2 regions of the Methylophilus sp. DW102 genome follow, and region 1 is predicted to be linked to the other one. Evidence: predicted binding sites of a transcription regulator. Region 1 holds the regulator's gene; the other holds the start of a gene.
The links. The regulator FliA, encoded in region 1, starts transcription of late flagellar genes. The targets are predictions, from matches to a motif close to CTAAAGTTNNCNNAAANNNTGCCGATANNA.
Positions count from the first base shown of each region.

Region 2: the regulator FliA is predicted to act here: its motif matches at 1,803-1,832, upstream of flgM (flagellar biosynthesis anti-sigma factor FlgM).

Region 1 covers NZ_AP029023.1:1,615,505-1,625,715, forward strand. The annotation lists gene flhF (flagellar biosynthesis protein FlhF) at 1-1,305, shown strand, start outside; gene AACH41_RS07425 (hypothetical protein) at 1,298-2,089, shown strand; gene AACH41_RS07430 (RNA polymerase sigma factor FliA) at 2,107-2,841, shown strand; gene AACH41_RS07435 (flagellar motor protein) at 2,841-3,593, shown strand; gene AACH41_RS07440 (flagellar motor protein MotB) at 3,593-4,528, shown strand; gene AACH41_RS07445 (GGDEF domain-containing protein) at 4,588-6,849, opposite strand; gene AACH41_RS07450 (protein-methionine-sulfoxide reductase heme-binding subunit MsrQ) at 7,181-7,735, opposite strand; gene msrP (protein-methionine-sulfoxide reductase catalytic subunit MsrP) at 7,797-8,744, opposite strand; gene AACH41_RS07460 (tetratricopeptide repeat protein) at 8,922-9,743, opposite strand; gene ligA (NAD-dependent DNA ligase LigA) at 9,803-10,211, opposite strand, start outside.
Region 2 covers NZ_AP029023.1:1,339,381-1,349,591, reverse strand. The annotation lists gene AACH41_RS06170 (ATP-binding cassette domain-containing protein) at 1-861, shown strand, start outside; gene AACH41_RS06165 (flagellar protein FlgN) at 934-1,416, opposite strand; gene flgM (flagellar biosynthesis anti-sigma factor FlgM) at 1,422-1,742, opposite strand; gene flgA (flagellar basal body P-ring formation chaperone FlgA) at 1,904-2,671, opposite strand; gene flgB (flagellar basal body rod protein FlgB) at 2,948-3,370, shown strand; gene flgC (flagellar basal body rod protein FlgC) at 3,390-3,797, shown strand; gene AACH41_RS06140 (flagellar hook assembly protein FlgD) at 3,818-4,489, shown strand; gene flgE (flagellar hook protein FlgE) at 4,528-5,766, shown strand; gene flgF (flagellar basal-body rod protein FlgF) at 5,811-6,554, shown strand; gene flgG (flagellar basal-body rod protein FlgG) at 6,608-7,390, shown strand; gene AACH41_RS06120 (flagellar basal body L-ring protein FlgH) at 7,431-8,081, shown strand; gene AACH41_RS06115 (flagellar basal body P-ring protein FlgI) at 8,169-9,254, shown strand; gene flgJ (flagellar assembly peptidoglycan hydrolase FlgJ) at 9,268-10,211, shown strand, end outside.

The sequences.
Region 1 (10,211 bases):
GCTCAGGTCAAGCAGGCCCTGGGGGAAGATGCCATTATTGTTGCGAATCGCAGTGTCAACGGTGGGACCGAGATCATGGCCATGCTGGAGTCGGATGTCGATGCCAGTGCGAGCCAGCCAACTGCTGAGCAAGGCAGCGAGCAAACCCGCAGCCTGCTTGATTTTGTGAATGCCAAAGAGCAACCCCGGCAAGCAACCCCAGTACCGGCGCCGCGCGCCGTTCAGCCGCCGGCAGCAACGGTCTCTGAAGAGGCCAATGTCAACGAATCGGCCATCATGGACATGCTCAAGCAGCACAGTGAACAACAAGAGCATGCGTATCAGCTGGCAACACAAACGCTGGAAGAAAAAATGCAAGGCATGATGGTGGAAATGCGCCAGATGCGCAGCCACTTTGAAACCCAGATGAGTGCCATGACCTGGCAGCATCATTTACAACATAGCCCGGCCAAATCAAAAGTGCTGGGCACCCTGCTCGCTGCCAACTTCAGTGCGTCTCTTTCGCGCCAGATTGCCGAAAAAATGCCGCAACACATTGATGTGAATAAGGCGCCAATGTGGGCCAAAGAAGTGATCAGCCGCAATTTGCATACGCTGGACGACGAAGATGCTTTGCTGGACCGTGGTGGCATCTATGCCTTGGTCGGCCCGACCGGGGTAGGCAAAACCACCACCACAGCCAAACTGGCGGCCCGCTATGTAATGAAACATGGCACCCAGAACCTGGGCTTGATCACCACGGACAGCTACCGGATTGGCGGCTACGAGCAATTACGCATTTACGGCAAGATTCTGGGCGTGATGGTACATGCGGTCAAAGATGAAGAAGACTTAAAAATAGCCTTAAACGAACTCAAGAACAAACATATGATTCTGGTGGATACCGTAGGCGTCAGCCAGCGTGACCAGGCGGTGACTGAGCAACTTTCCATGCTGAGCCGTGCCGACAGCCCGATACAGAAACTGTTGTGCCTGAATGCGACCTCAACCGGCGATACCTTGACTGATGTGATGCGTAGCTATAAAAAACATGATATCGCTGGCTGTATCGTCACCAAACTCGACGAAGCGGCTGCGATTGGCAATGTACTGGACGTGTTGATTCGCGAACGTATGCGCCTGTTTTACACCACCAGCGGTCAGCGTGTGCCGGAGGATATCGAGGTTGCAGACAAGCAAGCCCTGGTCGAGCGCGTGTTGACACCGCACCAGGCCAGCCTGCCCTACCAGTATCTGGATGAAGAGTTACCGCTGGTGATCTCCAGCATGATGCAATCCGCCAGCCAGGAGCAGCCACATGTTTAATTACCGTGACCAGGCGGACGGCTTGCGCCGTATCATGGCCAAAACCTCTGCCCGCATTATCAGTGTGATTGGGGCCAATGGCCAGCCAGCCAGCCAGTGGATGCGTCAACTGGCGACCAGCATGCTGACGCCAGAACAGCGTTTGTTGCTGGTGCACGCGCACCGCCAACCCGCGATGACACATTCCCTGCAAGGCATCGCCGTGCAACGCCAGGCCATCCAGCGGGGCATTTTCAAACACCCGCAAGGCTATGACCTGACCTGTTTGGGCGAAAATGACCTGTTAACCTCGCCTTTATCTCACGATTTAAAAACGCAACTCAACGGTATAGTGGAGCAACTTGCGTACGATTACGACACTGTGATGATTGAAGCACAACTGGATAGCCAAGACTACAGCCTGCTGCTGCCGGTAATTGCCGCGCATGAGCTGGTGATCCAAATGGATAGAAGCGAAGCCGCCATTAAGTCGGCATATGCGACCATCAAGCACATCAGCCAGCAGCATGGGCAGATTCCGTTGGGTGTCGTCGTGACAGACGCTAACCATGATCAAGGCAATCAGTACTTTATGCGCCTGAACCAGGTGTGCAAACAATTTTTGGGCATCACGCTGGAGTTCATTGGGGCCATGCCTGCTGAAACCGCCAAGGCAGTCACTGCCAACCCTGGGCGCGCGACTGCAGAAGTGAGCAAACAGCTTTCCAGCACACTGGCGTTTAAAACCGTCGCCCATCGTCTAGAACAACAACGGATTTCCATGCCATCCATGGCTGTTGCCTAAAGTCAAAAAGGAAAAACATGTATACCGCTAAAGGCACGACTCAAAATACCGATCAGATGCTCAAAATGCATAGCGGCCTGGTCAAGAAAATGGCGTATCAAATGAAGGCCAAGCTGCCCTCCTGCGTCGAGCTGGATGACCTGGTGCAAGCGGGCATGATCGGGCTGATGGACGCGATACAGCGTTACGAAGATACGCATGGGGCACAATTTGAAACTTACGCCTCTCAGCGCGTACGCGGCGCCATGCTGGATGAATTGCGCGGTGCCGACTGGCTGCCGCGCGGTATCCGCAAAAACATGCGCGATATCGAGTTGGCTGTGCAGCAACTGGAACAAAAACTGGGTCGCCCGCCAACTGAATCCGAAATCGCCAAGCACATGAATTTTAGCCTGGAAGATTACTACGAGGTCTTGAGCGACTGCCAGGGTCACCAGCTGATTTATTACGAAGATTTTCAGGACGATGACGGTGGCGAGCACTTTCTGGATCGTTATGTGGACGATGATAGCAGCGACCCGGTGAAAGCCCTGCTCGAAAGCGACTTCCGTGAAGCCTTGATTGCCTCTATCGACAACTTGCCAGAGCGCGAAAAGATATTGATGGGCTTGTATTACGAGCAGGAGCTTAACCTCAAGGAGATTGGCGCCATCATGAATGTGTCCGAATCACGCGTTTGCCAGCTGCATAGCCAGGCGGTCGCCCGCTTGCGTGCCGCCATGCGTGAAAAAGCCTGGACCGGAGTTGCCTGATGGATTGGGGTAGCCTGGCCGGACTGCTGATTGCACTCGGCGGCCTGGTCCTGGGCCAAGTCATAGAAGGGGGCCACCTCAACTCCCTGATGCAACCTGCTGCCTTTGCCGTGGTTATTCTCGGCACGACTGGCGCCGTCTTGCTGCAAACCGAACTCAAAGTGTTTATCAAAGGCCTGCGCATGTTGAAGCTGGCCTTTGTCCACCCACAAGATGACCGTAAAAAATTCGCCGTTAAAATCAATCAATGGAGCCAGCAGGCGCGCAAAGAAAGCGTGCTGTCTCTGGAAAGCTACATCAAGCGTGAGCAGGATCCTTTCGTACGCAAGGGCTTGCAATTGCTGGTGGACGGCACCCCGCCTGACCGCATCCGCGAAGTCTGTGCCATTGATATGTATTACTACGAAATGCAACAGCGCGACGCTGTCAAAATCTGGTCAGCGGCAGGCGGCTATGCGCCCACCGTAGGCATTCTGGGTGCGGTGCTCGGCCTGATTCATGTCATGGAGAATCTGTCTGACCCAAGCAAGATCGGTAGCGGCATCGCAGTGGCCTTTGTTGCCACCATTTATGGTGTAGCGCTCGCCAACCTGGTGTTTTTACCCATCTCCAATAAACTCAAAGGCCATGTCCAGCATGAAATGTCCAGGCGCGAAATGCTGCTCAATGCCTGGGTCTCCATCGCACGGGGCGACAATCCAAAACTGGTCAGTGAGCGGCTGGAATCTTATCTGCATTTGAGACAATCGTGATGTACAGACGCCACAAGCTCGAAGATGAAGAGGAAAGCCACGAACGGTGGCTCATTTCTTATGCAGACTTCATTACCCTGCTGTTTGCTTTTTTCGTCGTCATGTATGCCACCTCCAACATTAACCTGAATAAATACCGCGCCCTCTCCAGCTCGGTCGTCAATGCGTTTCAGGGGCAACCGGGGGCTGTCGGCCAGCCGCAGAATATGCCACAGGGCTTACAAACGCCTGGTTTGCCAGTTCCTGGCGCACAGAATCAAAATGGGCAAGTTCCAAGTGCGGTGATGAAGCCTTTGCCGCTCAGCTATCTATATCAGGAAAAAAAACTGCGTGATCAGGAGAAAATTCGTGCCATGGCTCAGCAACTGGCCAACACTCTGGGGCAATGGATAGAGCAAAAACAGATCACGGTTTACCAGTCAGACTTGGGGGTGGAAATGGATATTTCCACCCATCTGCTGTTCCAGAACAACCAGGCGGCATATACACCCCAGGCCAGCCAGGTACTGCACATCATCAGCGCACAACTAAAAAATGAATACCGCACCCTCCAGGTTGAAGGGCATAGTGACAAGCACACCTTCAGTGGCATGGTTGACGCAGAAAGCAAGCGTTGGACATTGACGGCGACGCAGGCAGCACGCGTCGCGGCAACACTGGCCGCCGATGGCATCGCAGCCAAACGGCTTTCAGCCCTTGGCCTGGCAGAAACAAGGCCGGTCTCCAGCAGTGACAACAATCTGGCGCAATCGCTCAACAGCCGTATCACCCTGCGCATCCTCACCGCAGAGGCAGGTGAGCAACTCACCACCAATCTGGCGAACCGCCAGGAAGTCTCGCCAGCCGAGCCAGAAGCAACCGCAGAGATTCCAACGATGGCAACGCCAGCTACTTTGCCATCAGCAATGACAAACAAGCGCAACAGTCAGCCTTGACCTTGGCTGTGCGGCCGTAAAAGTTATTTTTTAAACCATCCCCTTTTAGGGCATCATTTCTAAACCAGCGCTTGTTGCAACCAATCATTAAATGCGTCTATTGGCATGGGTTTACCAAACAGGTAACCCTGGTAGCGGCGGCAACCATTGTTTAGCAACAGCTCCAGTTGTTCTGGGGTTTCAACCCCTTCGGCAATCACGCCGAGGTACATGCTCTGCGCCATTGCAATAATGGTACGCACAATGGTGCGGTCATGACTATCGGTCACAATATCATTTACAAATGAGCGGTCTATCTTGAGTTGATACAGTGGCAATTTTTTCAGATATTGCAACGAAGAATAGCCGGTGCCAAAGTCGTCTAGGGAGAACTGGATGCCTGACTGGCTGAGCTCTGTCATGATGCGTACCGCATCGTCCACATTTTCCAAAAGCAGGCTTTCGGTTAACTCCAGACGCAAGGCATTAGGGTTGATTTGATGCCGCTGTAAACAGGCTTTGACCATGGCGGTGAAATTGGCCTGACGGAACTGGCGCGCGCTGATATTCACCGACAAACTGAGTTCACGTGTTTTTTGTGCCCGTTGCCAAACGGCAATTTGTGCACATGCCTGGTCGAGCACCCACATGCCGATTTCAACAATCAGGCCACTGCTCTCGGCCACCGCGATAAATTGCAGCGGTGAAATGAGGCCTTGGGTGGGGTGTTGCCAACGCAGCAAGACTTCTGCACCAAACGGCCGGCCGGTGTGATCCACTTGCACCTGATAATAAACCCGCAACTGTTGCTGGACGATGGCTTCGCGCAGCTCGGCTTCGAGGCGCGCTTGCGTCGCAATCTCGGTCTGCATGCCAGGCTCATACAGACAGGCATGGTTGCGGCCAGTCTGCTTCGCTTTGTGCAAGGCGATGTCCGCGGCTTTCACATAGTCCGTTTCATCCATGTCTGTCCCGCTAAAGCTGCACAAACCCATGCTGGCGGTCACCGGTAGCTTGAGTCCTGCCACGTTAAAGGGCCGTTGCAGGGTTTTGTGCAATTTGCGCTGCAAGGCCCAGACCTGTTGTACCGCCTTGTCTTTTTGGGTGGACAGCCCGGAAAGCAGAATCAGAAACTCATCGCCGCCCATACAGGCAATAAAATGCGGTTGTGCCGCCTTTTGCAGGCGCTGCGCCACTTGCTGCAACAGCGTATTGCCTGCATTGTGGCCATGGGCTTCATTCACCCATTTGAAATGGTCGAGGTCGATATAAATGAGACCGCCATGTTGCTCTGCGGCGGATTGATGACGCAAGGCATGCAATACTTCATACATTTTTTTGCGGTTAGGCAAACCGCTCACCGGCTCAAGATAGGCCAGGGTTTGCATCGACTGCTGTGACAAATGGCGATCCACGACGATACTGACCAGTCTGGCCGCCTGCCCGATCAGGGATTGCTCAGCGGCTGTAGGTAGTTGTACCTGGCGCGAATACAAGGCAAACGCCCCGAGCACTTCCCCCGCAGCATTGAGAATAGGCTCTGCCCATCCGCCCTGCACTCCCGAAGCCTGTGCTGCCGTTCGGTGGTACTGCCAGTAAGGATGGGTCATGACATTTTCAACCATCACGCGCTGGCGCGTGGCAATCGCTGTGGCAAGAGAGCCATTACCGGCCTCCAGCTTGAGCTGTTGCAAGGTTTGCAGTAGCGGAGATGGCAAACTGGGCGCGATCACGGTTTGTACACGTTGCCCCAGATCCTGCGTCACTACGATGGCACAAAAGGTCTCGGGATGCAGCGCTTCGATCTCGCCAACAATCCAGGCCAGGATGTGTTCGGTGTCCTGTTCTTTAAGAATCAGCTCCAGCATAGAAAACTTGAAGCGATCATAGTCTCGCACTCGTTGTTTTTCTTGCTGGTAAAGCAAGGCAGCTTGATGCGTCTGACTCACATCCCGCACCAGCAGCAAACAACGTGGCTCGTTTTGCCCATGCAAAAAATAATGCACTCGACACTCTAGCCACTGCACTCCCAGCTGGTCGCAGGCAATCTGTATGCATTGTTGGGTGGTCTGATCAGTGGCGGGCGTTAACAGGGCTTTTATCAACGCATGACTTTCGGCGGGTAAGGCTTGCCAAAGGCCGTTGCTATTCAAGACTTGATGCGCTGGTGAAGTCGCAGCTGGCCCTTGCGCTAACACAGACAAACAATCACCGGCGGCATTGGTCTCAACCGCCAGGTAATACTGGGCCGGATCAAGCAAATTAGACCACTGTTCAAGAAGCACACACAGTGCAGGATTGGCCAATATTGAAGCACTTGGCTCAGAGATTACTGAAGACATCGCAAACTTTCACAACTGCAGTGCACAATCTCTGTCCCTCCAACGCAGGTAAATACGCTGGTCATGAGATGGCACACCCCCGAAGAATATTTTTAGAATAGCACTACCAATGGATGGCTGCGCATTATATTTACAATAATGTGTCCAAAAAGCAGTGCGATGTCAAGCACAGATACCTTAACACTTGTCTGGCTGCAAGCAAGTTCGCGGGTAGAAACAGTGCGCGACCATCCCCCTCCCCGGCCTCACTTTGGGGTAAATCCGGCGATTGGAGTTCGTCCCACGTAAGATGGCTTTGCATCATAAAAAATCAAAGAAAAATCGCCCAAATCTACTTTCTACTAAAGACAGGCAAACGCAAGAGCATGATCAAGCCAAACACCCCGCTGTAAATGATCGGTTCGGTCAGGTCTTTTTTGACCAGCCACCAGAAATGCAGCAAGGCCAAGACCGCAATCACATACACCAGTTGATGCAATGTTTTCCAGCGCTGTTTAAGGGCATGCATGGCTGCCTGGTTAGAAGTAGCCGCCAACGGCACAGTCAATAATAAAGCCAATGCCCCAACCAGCACATAGGGATGCTTGACGATATCTTTGACCATGTCTGACCAGTCGAACTGATAATCCAGCCAGACATAACTGGTCACATGCAAACTGGCATAGGCAAACATCCATAACCCTAACAGGCGCCGCACGGCGATCAACCAGCCTAGACGGGTGAGAGATTTAAGCGGTGTCACACTCAGTGACAGTAACAAAAATACCAGTGCCCACGTGCCGGTCGAACGCTCAATAAGTTCAACCGGATTCGCCCCCAGGTCATTGGTAACCCCCAGATAGACCAGGCGCAGTATCGGCAGTAATGCGCCTAGCCAAACCAGCATCTTTACCCCCTTGATGCGGTCTTTCACTGAAAGAGAAGGCCATGTGAATAAAGGACTCATATTAGAAATTTTTCTTCAAATCCATCCCGGCATACAAGCTGGCGACTTCTTCATAACCATTAAACAGCTTGGTTTTCACGCGCCCGGCAAACAGTCCTGCGCCGATACGCTTCTCTGAGGACTGCGTCCAGCGTGGATGATCGACTTGCGGGTTTACGTTGGCGTAAAACCCGTATTCACGCGGACTAGCCCGCATCCAGGTTGTCGTTGGCATCTGCTCTACAAAGCGAATGGTAGAAATGGCTTTGGCCCCTTTAAACCCATACTTCCATGGCACCACCAGACGCACTGGTGCGCCGTTCTGATTTGGCAAGACCTTGCCATACAGTCCCACCGCCAGAATCGTCAGTGGTTGCATGGCCTCATCCATACGCAACCCCTCCACATAAGGCCAGTCCAGTATTGGCATGCGCGCGCCAGGCATATGCCGGGGGTCGTTATACGACACAAATTCAATATACTTTGCATTGCCGGTCGGTTGCGCCCAGTCAATCAGCGCCTTGAGTGGCAACCCTATCCATGGGATGACCATAGACCAGCCCTCGACACAGCGCATACGATAAATCCGCTCTTCAAGCGGTGCCAGCTTCATCAGTTGCTCAATGCCTATGGTTTTCGCTTGCTTGACCGCACCTTCTATCTTGATGGTCCATGGCGTCGGCTTGAACAGCACCGCCTCGCGCGCCGGGTCTTCTTTGCCGGTGCCAAACTCATAATAATTATTGTAATTGGTCACGTCCTGCAAAGCGGTGAGCGTCTCCTCCTTGCCATAGGCGGTTTTTTGAAACTCCAGCGTTTGCGCTGCCTGTGCCGTGGTTGGCAACCACAAACTGGCAGCGGCGATACCAGCAGCCTTGATCAAGGTCCGGCGTTGTTCAAACAGCGCTTGCGGCGTGATTTCTGAGGGTAAGATTCCGCTGGGGTTGCTGCGGTGAGGGTCAAATTGCATGTTGTTTCCTGTGTGGTGACAATTGTATGTTTGTCGCGTATGACAGGAAAACCTTACAGGGGATTCCAAATAAAAATAAAACTTTAACTGCCAGGGACGTTTGACAGGGCTAAATGCGTCACTTGAGGCCCTTAACTGGGCCTCAAGCGCAAATCATCCAGTTTGATTGGGAATGCTTTATTTTGCCTGTGTCAACAAGGCGTCCAGTTCAGCATCTTTTAATTTGGCGGCAATGGTACGGGCTTGCTGCAGTAACTGTTGCGCAGCCGCATGATCCCCTTGTGCCTTTTTTGAAGCGGCCCATTGAATGGCGGTCTTGGCTTCATAAAATTCGCCGCCATTGTCATGCGCATAGTCCATCAAGCGCTGGTAGGTTTTGTCTGCCCCGACAAAGTCTTTTTTATCGGTAAACAATTGCCCCAAAGTCAGGCTGGCTTCAGCATATTGGTCAGGGGTGCCTGATTTGCGCAGCATCAGGACACCTTTGAGCTGATATTCAATCGCTTTTTCAGCCTGTTTTAACTGCTGATAGGTCATGGCTTCGTGGATATAGCTATCCGCGCGCTCGTCGTCGTTCAAGGAGAGCTTTTCGCCGGCTTCAAATGATTTGAGCGCGTCAGCATACTGCTCCATTTCAAAATAGGCTTCGCCGATGAGGTTGTGGGCAACGCGGGCATAGCGGCGCATGTTTTGCTGCTCGCTAAATTTCAATGCTTGCTGATAACTCTCCAGCGCTGCGGCATGCACTTTGGCTTCCAGCTGCGCATTGCCCAACAACATATGCGCCGCAATCAGATCCAGCCCTTCCGGCTTGAGGCTTAGTGCCTGTTTAAAGCTCTGCTGGGCGGCGGTGTTATCCCCTAAACCCGATTGCGCGCGGCCTTTGCAAAGCCAAAATTCAGCCTGTTTTGCATGCTGCTCCGCAAGTTTGACGGCTTCAGCGTATTGATGTTTTTGGACGGCAGTATCGCAGGCATCTAATGCAGCATCCTTAGCCATTGATTCATTTATAATCAATAGATTAACAGCAAAAATTAAAGTTAATTTTAAGTTCATATTCAGAATAAACTCGATTGTTTTGAGAGAGGTTCGATTGAATCAGAGGGCGTTTCCGTTGTCGTGTCATCTTCAGAAGCGGCCTGTAACATGACGAGCAATGCAGCTTCATCCAGAATGGCGATATTCAGTTGCTGCGCTTTTTCAAGTTTGCTGCCCGCCTCTTCTCCGGCCACCACATAACTGGTTTTGGCCGAGACACTGCCGCTGACCTTACCGCCCGCGGCTTCAATCATCGCTTGGGCTTGGTCACGCTTGAGCGTAGGCAATGTGCCAGTCAGCACAAAGGTTTTGCCAGCAAACGGGGTCAAAGCGGCCTTTTTTTCAATGTCGGCCCAATGCACACCTAAATCGCGCATGGCGGCGATCACTTCGCGGTTATGCGGTTCCTGAAAGAACTGATATGCAGCT
Region 2 (10,211 bases), 280 kb from region 1:
GGACTGCTAGGCCCGAACGGAGTCGGTAAATCTACCCTGCTTAAGCTGCTCTTGGGCGAGTTGGCGCCGAGCGCGGGCAAGGTGCAACTGGGAACGAATATCCAGGTGGCCTACTTTGACCAGATGCGCGAACAGCTCAACCCGGAAGCAACGCTGATGGACACGATCAGTCCGGGATCGGAGTATGTTCAAATCGGTGAAACACGCACCCATGTCATTGGTTATCTTGAGGATTTTCTGTTTGCACCGCAACGTGCACGCTCCCCGGTCAAATCTCTGTCTGGCGGTGAACGCAATCGTCTGTTACTAGCCCGATTATTTGCGCGTCCGGCCAATGTATTGGTGCTAGACGAACCCACCAACGATCTGGATATCGATACGCTGGAACTGCTGGAAAACCTGCTGCAAGATTATGCGGGCACCCTGTTTCTGGTGAGTCATGACCGGGCATTCCTGGAAAATACGGTGACACAAGTCATTGCTTTTGAAGGCCAGGGCAAACTCACCGAATTTAGCGGTGGTTATGATGACTGGCTGCGCTTTAGCCAGCAGCGCGAAGCTGCAAATAAACCAGTCGAAAAACCGGTGCCTGCAGCCCCTTCCCCCGCCAGCACGAGCGCCCCATCCAACACCTCAACCCGAAAAAAGTTGAGCTTTAAGGAGCAGCGTGAGCTTGAAGCGCTGCCTGCAGAAATTGAACAATTAGAGCAAGAGCAAGCTGATATCCAGGCACAGTTTGCACAAGGGGACATTTACAAGCAAGCGCCTGAGCAGGTCAAGCAACGACAAGAGAGACTGGATGAAATTGAAGCGTTAATCTTGCAGAAACTGGAGCGTTGGGAATGGCTGGAAAGCCAGTAAGCAACGCTCAAGCTTGATAATGGCAATGATGAATTGCCATTTACGGTTGTGATCGTTTGATTTTAATGCGAGTTATACCGCAAAACTGGTGCGAGAGCTGTGGGCACCGTGAGTTTGGCCATTTTTGCCATAGAACTGTGTGGCATTGGTTGCTTTGCCTTGAATCGCATCCAGCTTTTCCTGGTTGCGTTGAAAATGCTTGTTGATCAGGATGCCGTTGATGCGGTTAAGCTCTTTTGCCTGCGCCAGTTTTTTCTGGAACTCCATCCATGCAGTATCCATCACTTTGCCATGTCCTAACTCCAGCCATTTAGCCATGCCTTTTTCATTGGCTTCGAAGCCAGCAGCCGACAAGGCAGCGTAACGCTGTTTTGCGGCTTCACCCAGCGCCTGTAGTAACTCTACACGCTGATCAATAATCCGTTCTATGGTGTCCAGGTCAGCTTTGACCAAGGCTTTTTGTTCATTCTGCAAATCTTCAATGAGCGCTTCAACCAGATTGGCATCCGCTTCAAAACTGATCTCAGGGATAGCGTTGCGATTTGCAGTTGTCATAAACATCATCCTTTTTTCGAATGTATCAAGTCCTTAACGGTTTGCAATAAGCCGTCAGCCACTTTACCCGTGTCGACAGTAAAGTCTCCACGCGCAATAGCACTTTTAATTTCGTCCACTTTGTGAGTATCAAACACCTCTGACGAGGTGATCCCCGCTTCAATGGACTGCATCTGCACCGATGCCGCGGACAATGTCACATTGTCTTTGCTGGCTGGCGTTGCCGATGTGCTTGTTTTTTCGGTACTTTTGCTGCTGGTACCTTTATCTAATACTGGTTTATCTACACCAATCCCAAGTTTCTTGATCGAATCTGAAATATTCATGCTATCCCTCTGCCTTGATGTCTGAGTTTGTCGGGTGACTAAACCCTCATTGATTAACAGTTCTATCGGCATAGTTTAAGCGAACTTTAGTTGTTAATATAGTTTTTATCTCAAGATTCTGATCGAGAAGTATTTTTTCATGTTTGTCGTGGTGAGTCTGCCTAATATCTTACATCGACTTTTCCACTCGACAGTGCAACCCCTTTAATCACCTGGCCGCTACTGACCTTGACATCCACCACCTGCCCTGCATTGGCTGTTTGCAGTGCAGTCCCATCGGCACTGACCACAAATCCTTCGCCACGGCTATTTAACTGTACAGTCTGACCCTGCATGATCACAGGTCTGGACTTGAGCAGCTCTGGGCGCAACACCGTGCCCAGCGGCATATTCAAGGCGGCTTGTTTGCCTTCGAGCATGGACAAGTCCGTGATAATGCCAGCCGGTAGCTTGCTTAAATCCCCTGATTGCAACACCACATCGTTCGGGCTAAGTAGTGCACCCTGACTGACTGGCACTGCCGTCACTGCATATTCAGCCCACACTTGCACGTCTGCCTGCACATACAGCGTCCACAACTTGGTCTCGGCTTGCAGGCAACGTACACCTATATGTGTTTTACCCCACAACCGTGAGCCTGGTACGGTAAATCCTTCCATCATGTCGCAGGCAGCAATACGAACACGGCTGTCTAGTGGCTGAATGTCGACATTGACTTTGCCTGGATAACCTTGCGTCTGGCTCTGCACATATTGCACAGCGGTTTGATACACGCGGCTGTGCATGTCTGCGACCGCCGGCTCAGCGACACGCTGATTGGCCAGCGTGGCGGTTGTCGCCGTACGGTCAGCTGCGTGCAATAAATGACTGAAGAACCCGGTCAGGGCAATCAGCATCGCACAAAAAATTGTAAGCAGACGAGGTTTCATGAGCATTCATTCTACGCACAACCGCTGGCGCTAAATGCTCAAATAAAGGGGATTTACCGCATTTAATTCAGAAATTGTTCATAAACGTGCGGCGTACACTAGGCATAGCTAGTAAAAGTGACTCGAGCAATAAGAGGTAACGAGTTATCAGGATTAACGGCCGTGTCTGGCAAACCTTTAGGATATTTTTGAATAAAGGTGTTTTGGCGACGAGGCTACAACAATCGCTAACCAAAGATTAAAGCCAGAGATTCAGGCAAGTGAAAGGAATCAATGATGATCAACAAATTAGACGCCGCACTGAATTTTCATCAGACGGCATTGCGTGTACGCAATGAACGTCAAGAGCTGTTGGCATCCAATATCGCGAATGCGGATACACCGCAATACAAGGCACGCGATATCGACTTTAAAGCCGCCATGCAGGCCGCCATGCATCCAGCCAGTAGCACGGGTACATCGACAGGTGGTTTGCAAAAAACCGACTCGGGCCACATGCAAGGTCAGCCGAATCAAGGCTACGCAGGCCCGGGTGATCCATTGTTCCGTACGGTGACGCAAGCCTCTGTAGACGGCAATACGGTAGACATGGATGCAGAACGTAATGCCTATGTCGATAACGGCATCCGTTATGAAGCAAGCTTAACCATGATCACCGGACAGATCAAAAAAATGCTGACCGCAATCAATGGCCAGTAATTGAGTAAGGAGTACTGACATGTCTTTGTTTAATGTATTCAAGATTTCCGGCTCTGCGATGAGCGCACAATCCATGCGTCTGAATACCGTAGCCAGCAACCTGGCCAACGCGGACAGCGTGGTCAGCTCTGACGGCAAACCCTATCAGGCCAAACAGGTCGTGTTCAAGGCCGTGCAAGATGCGGCGAATCAAAACGCCAGCACGGTTGCGGTTGACGGCGTGATTGAAGATAACCGCCCCGGCAAAGTGGTCTACGACCCCAAACACCCGATGGCCAACAGTGAAGGCTATATCACCATGCCTAACGTCAACGTTACTGAAGAGATGGTGAATATGATCTCTGCCTCCCGAGCTTATCAAAACAACGTGGAAACCATGAATGCGGCCAAGACCATGTTGCTTAAAACACTCAATATTGGTCAATAACCTGCAGAAAGGAATCTCATATGACCACGGTGAATACTAACAATCAGGTCCCTCAAGACTTGCTCAATACAGTGAACAATCGCTCATCAAGTACAACCAGTACCGATGATGCCCAAGATAGGTTCATGAAGCTTCTGGTGACGCAAATGAAAAACCAGGACCCGCTCAACCCGATGGACAATGCTCAGGTGACTAGCCAGATGGCGCAACTGAACACGGTAACCGGGATCAACAAACTGAATGACTCCATGACCAGCCTCATCAACAACGTGCAGATGGGCCAGTCCTACCAGGCGACCAGCATGATAGGCCGCAATATATTGTCTGCCGGCAATACCATGGAGCTGGGCGAAAAAGGCGCACTGTTCGGTGTCAACATCCCGAACGGAGCCGACAACCTGACCGTCACCATTAAAAATGGCGCAGGCACCGTCATTCAAACACTGACGCTAGGCAAGCAGGCCACCGGCATCAATGCCCTGTCCTGGGATGGAAAAGACGCGAGCGGCCAACCGGCACCGACTGGCACTTATACCTTTGAAACGACCGCAACACTGGGGGATGCAAAAACAACCAGCACCGCATTAAGCCTGGCCCAGGTGCAAAGTGTTTCACAAATGAACGGCTCGTCCAGACTGAATTTGAGTACAGGCAAGGACGTGGCACTGGCCGATGTTCTGGAAGTATTCTAAAGCCCCACAGAATGTAATCTTACGCAAGGAGAAATAGCATGAGTTTTCAACAAGGTCTTAGCGGTTTAAATGCCACCTCTCAACAATTGTCTGTGATTGGCAACAACGTCGCCAACGCCAACACTGTGGGTTTTAAGCAATCAACCTCCAAATTTTCTGATGTGTATGCCGCCTCATTGAACGGCGGGGGTGCCACACAAATCGGGATTGGTACCAAGCTGGCCAAGGTCTCGCAAGAGTTCACTCAAGGCAACATCACCAATACCAACAATACACTGGATGTAGCTATCAATGGCAATGGCTTTTTCATTATGAGCCAGAACGGTGTCGTCACCTACACGCGTAACGGCCAGTTTGAGATGGATAAAGATGGTTATATTGTGAATAGTGAAGGCAAACGCCTGAGAGGCAACAGTGCTGACAACCTGGAAGGCTCCTCGCCAGTAGATATTCAAATTAACACCAGCGACCTGCCCCCAAAAACATCCACCCAGGTCACCGGCAAGCTCAATCTGAACTCGGATAGTCCAGTCATCGATCAATCGGTTAAACCATTTAACCCTTCTGATGCCACTACCTACACCAACTCGACTTCGATTACCGTGTATGATGCCTTGGGCAATAGCCATACGGTGCAGAATTACTTTGTCAAAACCGCTGCAAACACCTGGCAAACATATACCACTGCTGACGGCAGTGTGGTCCCACCGAAAGCGAATGCTTCAGATCCATATACAGCAACGGGCACGATTAAATTCACGACCTCTGGCGCGTATGATACTGCCAACTCTACAGCCCTGAATGTCAGCTTTACACCTTCAAGCGGTGCAGCTGCCGTCAACCTCAAACTGGATTACACCGCCAGTACGCAATATGGCTCTGGCTTCAGTGTGAACAAGTTAGCCCAGGACGGCTACACCTCTGGCCGGATTGCCAACTTCAGCATCGGTAGCGACGGCATTATTGTGGGACGTTACAGTAATGGTCAATCACAGGCGCTGGGCCGTGTGGTTTTGGCCAACTTTGTCAACCCTAACGGCTTGCGCTCGCTGGGCGGCAATCAGTGGCAATCCTCGTTCGATTCAGGCGAAGCCTTGATTGGCGCACCAGGCAGCAGCACGCTGGGGGTATTGCAATCTTCTGCAGTGGAAGACTCCAACGTCGACCTGACTGCAGAACTGGTGAACATGATTATGGCGCAGCGTGTTTACCAGGCCAACTCACAAACCATCAAAACGCAAGACCAGGTGCTGCAAACACTGGTGAACATGCGTTAATTGAGTCGTTAAACGCTGAATGTTGACTGATTGAAGGAGTCGCAATGGACCGTCTGATTTATACCGCCATGACCGGCGCCAAACATATCCTGGAGCAACAGGCTACCACTGCACACAACCTGGCCAACGCAACGACAACAGGCTTCAAAGCGCAGATAGACAGCTTCCGGGCGGTGCCCATTTTAGGAGATGGCCTGCCAACCCGCGCCTTTGTGGTTGACGCCACCATGGGTACCAATTATGCCGCAGGCAGCATTCAGCAAACCGGACGTGATCTGGACATTGCCGTGCAAGGCGAAGGCTGGATTGCCGTCCAGCGCGCCGATGGCTCTGAGGGCTATACGCGTAACGGTTCACTCAAGATTAACCAGAATGGGCAGTTGCAAACCGAATCCGGCTTGAATGTGATGGGCGATGGTGGTCCGATCAGCATTCCACCGGATGTCTCGGTGACGATTGCCAAGGACGGCACGGTCTCCAGCGTGAACAATCTGACGGCGCCCGGTGCAACCAATATTATCGGCCGTATCAAACTGGCAAACCCGCCAGAATCCAGTCTGAAACGGGCTGCAGATGGCTTGTTTGTGACTTCGAATGGACAACCGGCACCGGCAGATGCCAATGTCACGGTGGTCGGTGGTGCATTGGAAAGTAGTAACGTGAATGTCGTCGATACCATGGTCAACATGATCAGCTTGGCGCGCCAGTTTGAGATGCAAATGAAAATGCTTGATAACGCCCAAAACAACGCCGGAAAAGCTGATCAACTCTTTGGTTTGAATGGCTAAGGCCAGGACTAAGATGACACTATGAACATGGCTCAATGCCCAAGGAGTGAACGATGATACGCTCATTATGGATTTCCAAAACCGGTCTGGATGCACAGCAAATGCAGATGGACGTGATTTCAAACAACCTGGCCAACGTCAGTACCAGTGGCTTTAAAAAATCGCGTGCCGTATTTGAAGACCTGTTATACCAAAACCTGCGCCAGGTCGGCGCCCAGACTTCTCAGCAAAGTCAGTCACCCAGCGGCTTGCAGTTGGGTACCGGGGTCAAACCGGTCGCGACTGAGCGTATTTTCACCCAAGGCAACTTGCAGCAAACAGGTAACGACAAGGATGTCGCGATCCAGGGCCAAGGCTTCTTCCAGATTTTGCTGCCAGATGGCACCACCGCTTATACCCGTGACGGCTCTTTCCAGGTTGACAGCCAGGGCCAGCTGGTCACCGCTAGCGGCTATCCTGTACAACCGGCAATCAGTATTCCGGCCAACGCGCAAAGCCTGACCATAGGCCGTGATGGCGTGGTCTCGATCACTACTCCAGGTTCTACCGCCACTACACAGATTGGACAGATCCAGCTGGCAACATTTATTAACCCGGCTGGCTTGCAGGGCAAAGGCGAAAACCTGTATGTCGAAACCACGGCCTCTGGTAACCCTGGTGTGAACACACCGGGCACTAATGGCGCGGGGCTGTTGAATTCTGGCTATGTTGAAACGTCCAACGTCAATGTGGTGGAAGAACTGGTTAGCATGATTCAGACGCAGCGCGCCTATGAAATTAATAGCAAAGCAATCACGACCTCGGATCAGATGCTGCAAAAACTAGCGCAGCTTTAATCCCTGGTTGAGGGGCATTCAAATGATGAATAGAACGATCATGAGCTTATTACTTTGTCTGGCATTCTCCCAATTACTGAATGGCTGTTCCATCACGCCGTCTACGATTGTTCAAAAGCCTGAAACACCGCGCGTTGCAGCGGCCCGCCCGGATACGCGCAGCGAAGGGGCTATTTTTAACAGCGGCGCCTACCGTCCACTGTTTGAGGATCGTCGTCCACGCTATGTCGGCGACATGGTCACCGTGCTGATTACAGAGAACACCACCGCCAACAAAGCCACTGACAATGAACAAACCAAAGACGGTGCAACTACGGCTGGCGTCACCGGTTTATTTGGTCACAACGTGCCTAAAGCTTCATTCAATGCCAGCTCTGCCCTCTCCTTCAAAGACAAGGCGACTGCGGATGCCAGCAACACCTTTAGCGGCTCTGTCACGGCAACCGTGGTCGATGTTCTGCCCAATGGCTATCTCGTGATCAGCGGCGAAAAACAGATCGGCTTTGACAAAGGCACAGAGTATGTGCGCTTCTCTGGCGTGGTCAACCCGGACATGATTACCATTGGTAACCAGGTGGTCTCTACCAAGGTGGCTGATGCGCGTATCGAATACCGCACCAATAGCAAAATGGATGCGGCAGAAGTGCTATCGATGTTTTCCCGCTTCTTTCTTAGCATGATTCCGTTGTAAGGGGCACACATGATGAAACAAACACGCCCCCGCAACGCACGCACCCTGTTACGGTCTTTTTATGACTACAGAAAAGAACTGTTATGCATGCTGTTATTGCTCAGCGTGACCATCGTCAACACCGATAATGCCCACGCAGAACGGATCAAAGACATCAGCAACATCCAGGGCGTGCGTAGCAACCAGTTAATTGGCTATGGTCTGGTCGTCGGTCTCGATGGCACTGGTGACATGACAGTACAAACCCCGTTTACCGTCCAAAGTATCATCAGCATGATGAACCAGCTCGGTGTGACAATTCCACCCGGGACCAACCTGATGCTGAAAAATATTGCCGCCGTCATGGTCACCAGTGCCCTGCCCCCTTTTGCGCAACCAGGACAAACACTGGATGTGACCGTTTCCTCCATGGGCAACGCCAAAAGCTTGCGGGGGGGTACCTTGCTGATGACACCGCTCAAAGGTGCAGATGGCCAGATTTATGCCATGGCGCAGGGTAACCTGGTGGTCGGCGGGGTCGGCGCTTCAGCCAATGGCAGCCAGGCCCAGATTAACCATCTGAGCGTGGGCCGGATTTCTGAAGGGGCGACCGTAGAACGCGCGTTGCCAAATACCCTGCTCAGTCAGGATATTGTTAAGCTTGAGCTTAAAGAAAGTGACTTTTCAACCGCCAATAACGTCGTGGAAGCCATCAATAAAAAGTTTGGCCCGATGACTGCGCAAGCCGAGAGCGGCCGCGTGATCCAGGTTCGGCCACCTGAAAGCATGAGCCGTGTCTCATTTTTGGCCAATCTCGAAACCATTAATGTCGCGCTGGCGGCAACGCCTGCCAAAATTATTCTTAATGCACGCACCGGCTCCGTGGTCATGAACAAGGCCGTGACACTGGATAGTTGCGCCGTCTCGCATGGCAACCTGTCAGTGGTCATCAATACCTCACCGGTCATCAGCCAGCCTGGCCCATTCTCTAACGGCCAAACGGTGTCTACTGCAGTGTCTGAGATCAATATCAACAAAGAGCCTGGCAAAGTGCTCAAGCTCAACAATGGGGCCAACCTGGCAGATGTGGTCAAAGCACTCAACGCCATTGGCACGACGCCGCAGGACTTGCTGGCAATTCTGCAGGCCATGAAAGCGGCCGGTGCATTGAATGCCGAGCTTGAGGTGATTTAAACGGGAGGCGCTCATGCAACCACGTGTCGATCCAAATAGCCTGGCCATAGACGGCAGTGCGCTGAATAGTCTCAAGCGAGCTAAAAATGACTCGCCTGAAACCATTCGTGCAGTGGCACGTCAGTTTGAAGGTATTTTGATGAACATGATGCTCAAAAGCATGCGCGACACCGTCCCGCAAGAAGGCTTTGCCGATAACGAACAAAGCAAAATGTTTACCGGCATGCTTGATCAACAATTGAGTACCCATTTGAGCCAGAAAGGCCTGGGGCTCACTGATGTGTTGGTCAGGCAATTGAGTAAACTCAACGGACATCCCGTGGATACCAACACACCCGCAAGCGGTAACGAATCGGGCAAGGCAAATAAAGCCACTGACAAAGTCAGCAGTGCAACGGTGCAGAGCGCAGCCCCCACCTATGCCCAAGCCGTGCTGGCACAAGCAACACAAAAAATCCGTGAAGCGTATCAACAATGGGAAGCTGCTGATACTCAGTCCACAGCGCCAGCCAGCGATACCGCCTGGGCACGTGGCATCCCGGAATTGCCGCCTTTGATTGAAGAAACACAAGCCAATGTGCAAGGCTTTACCCTGCCCCAGGCGCCGTTGGCGACCGCGATGCGTGAAGTCGCTGGCAAAACCCAGCAATTCATTCAAAGCATGCTGCCACATGCGCAGGCAGCCAGTAACGCATCTGGCATTCCGGCCAAATTCATGATCGGCCAGGCTGCACTGGAAAGCGGCTGGGGTAAACATGAAATTAAAACAGAGAATGGCGTCAACAGCCATAACCTGTTCGGCATCAAGGCTGATGCCAGCTGGAAAGGCAAAGTCGTCAGTAGTACCACCACCGAGTACGTGAATGGCGTCAAGCAAACCAAAGTGGAAAAATTTCGGGCCTACGACAGCTACAGTGACGCATTCAAGGATTACGCCAAAATGATTTCGCAAAATCC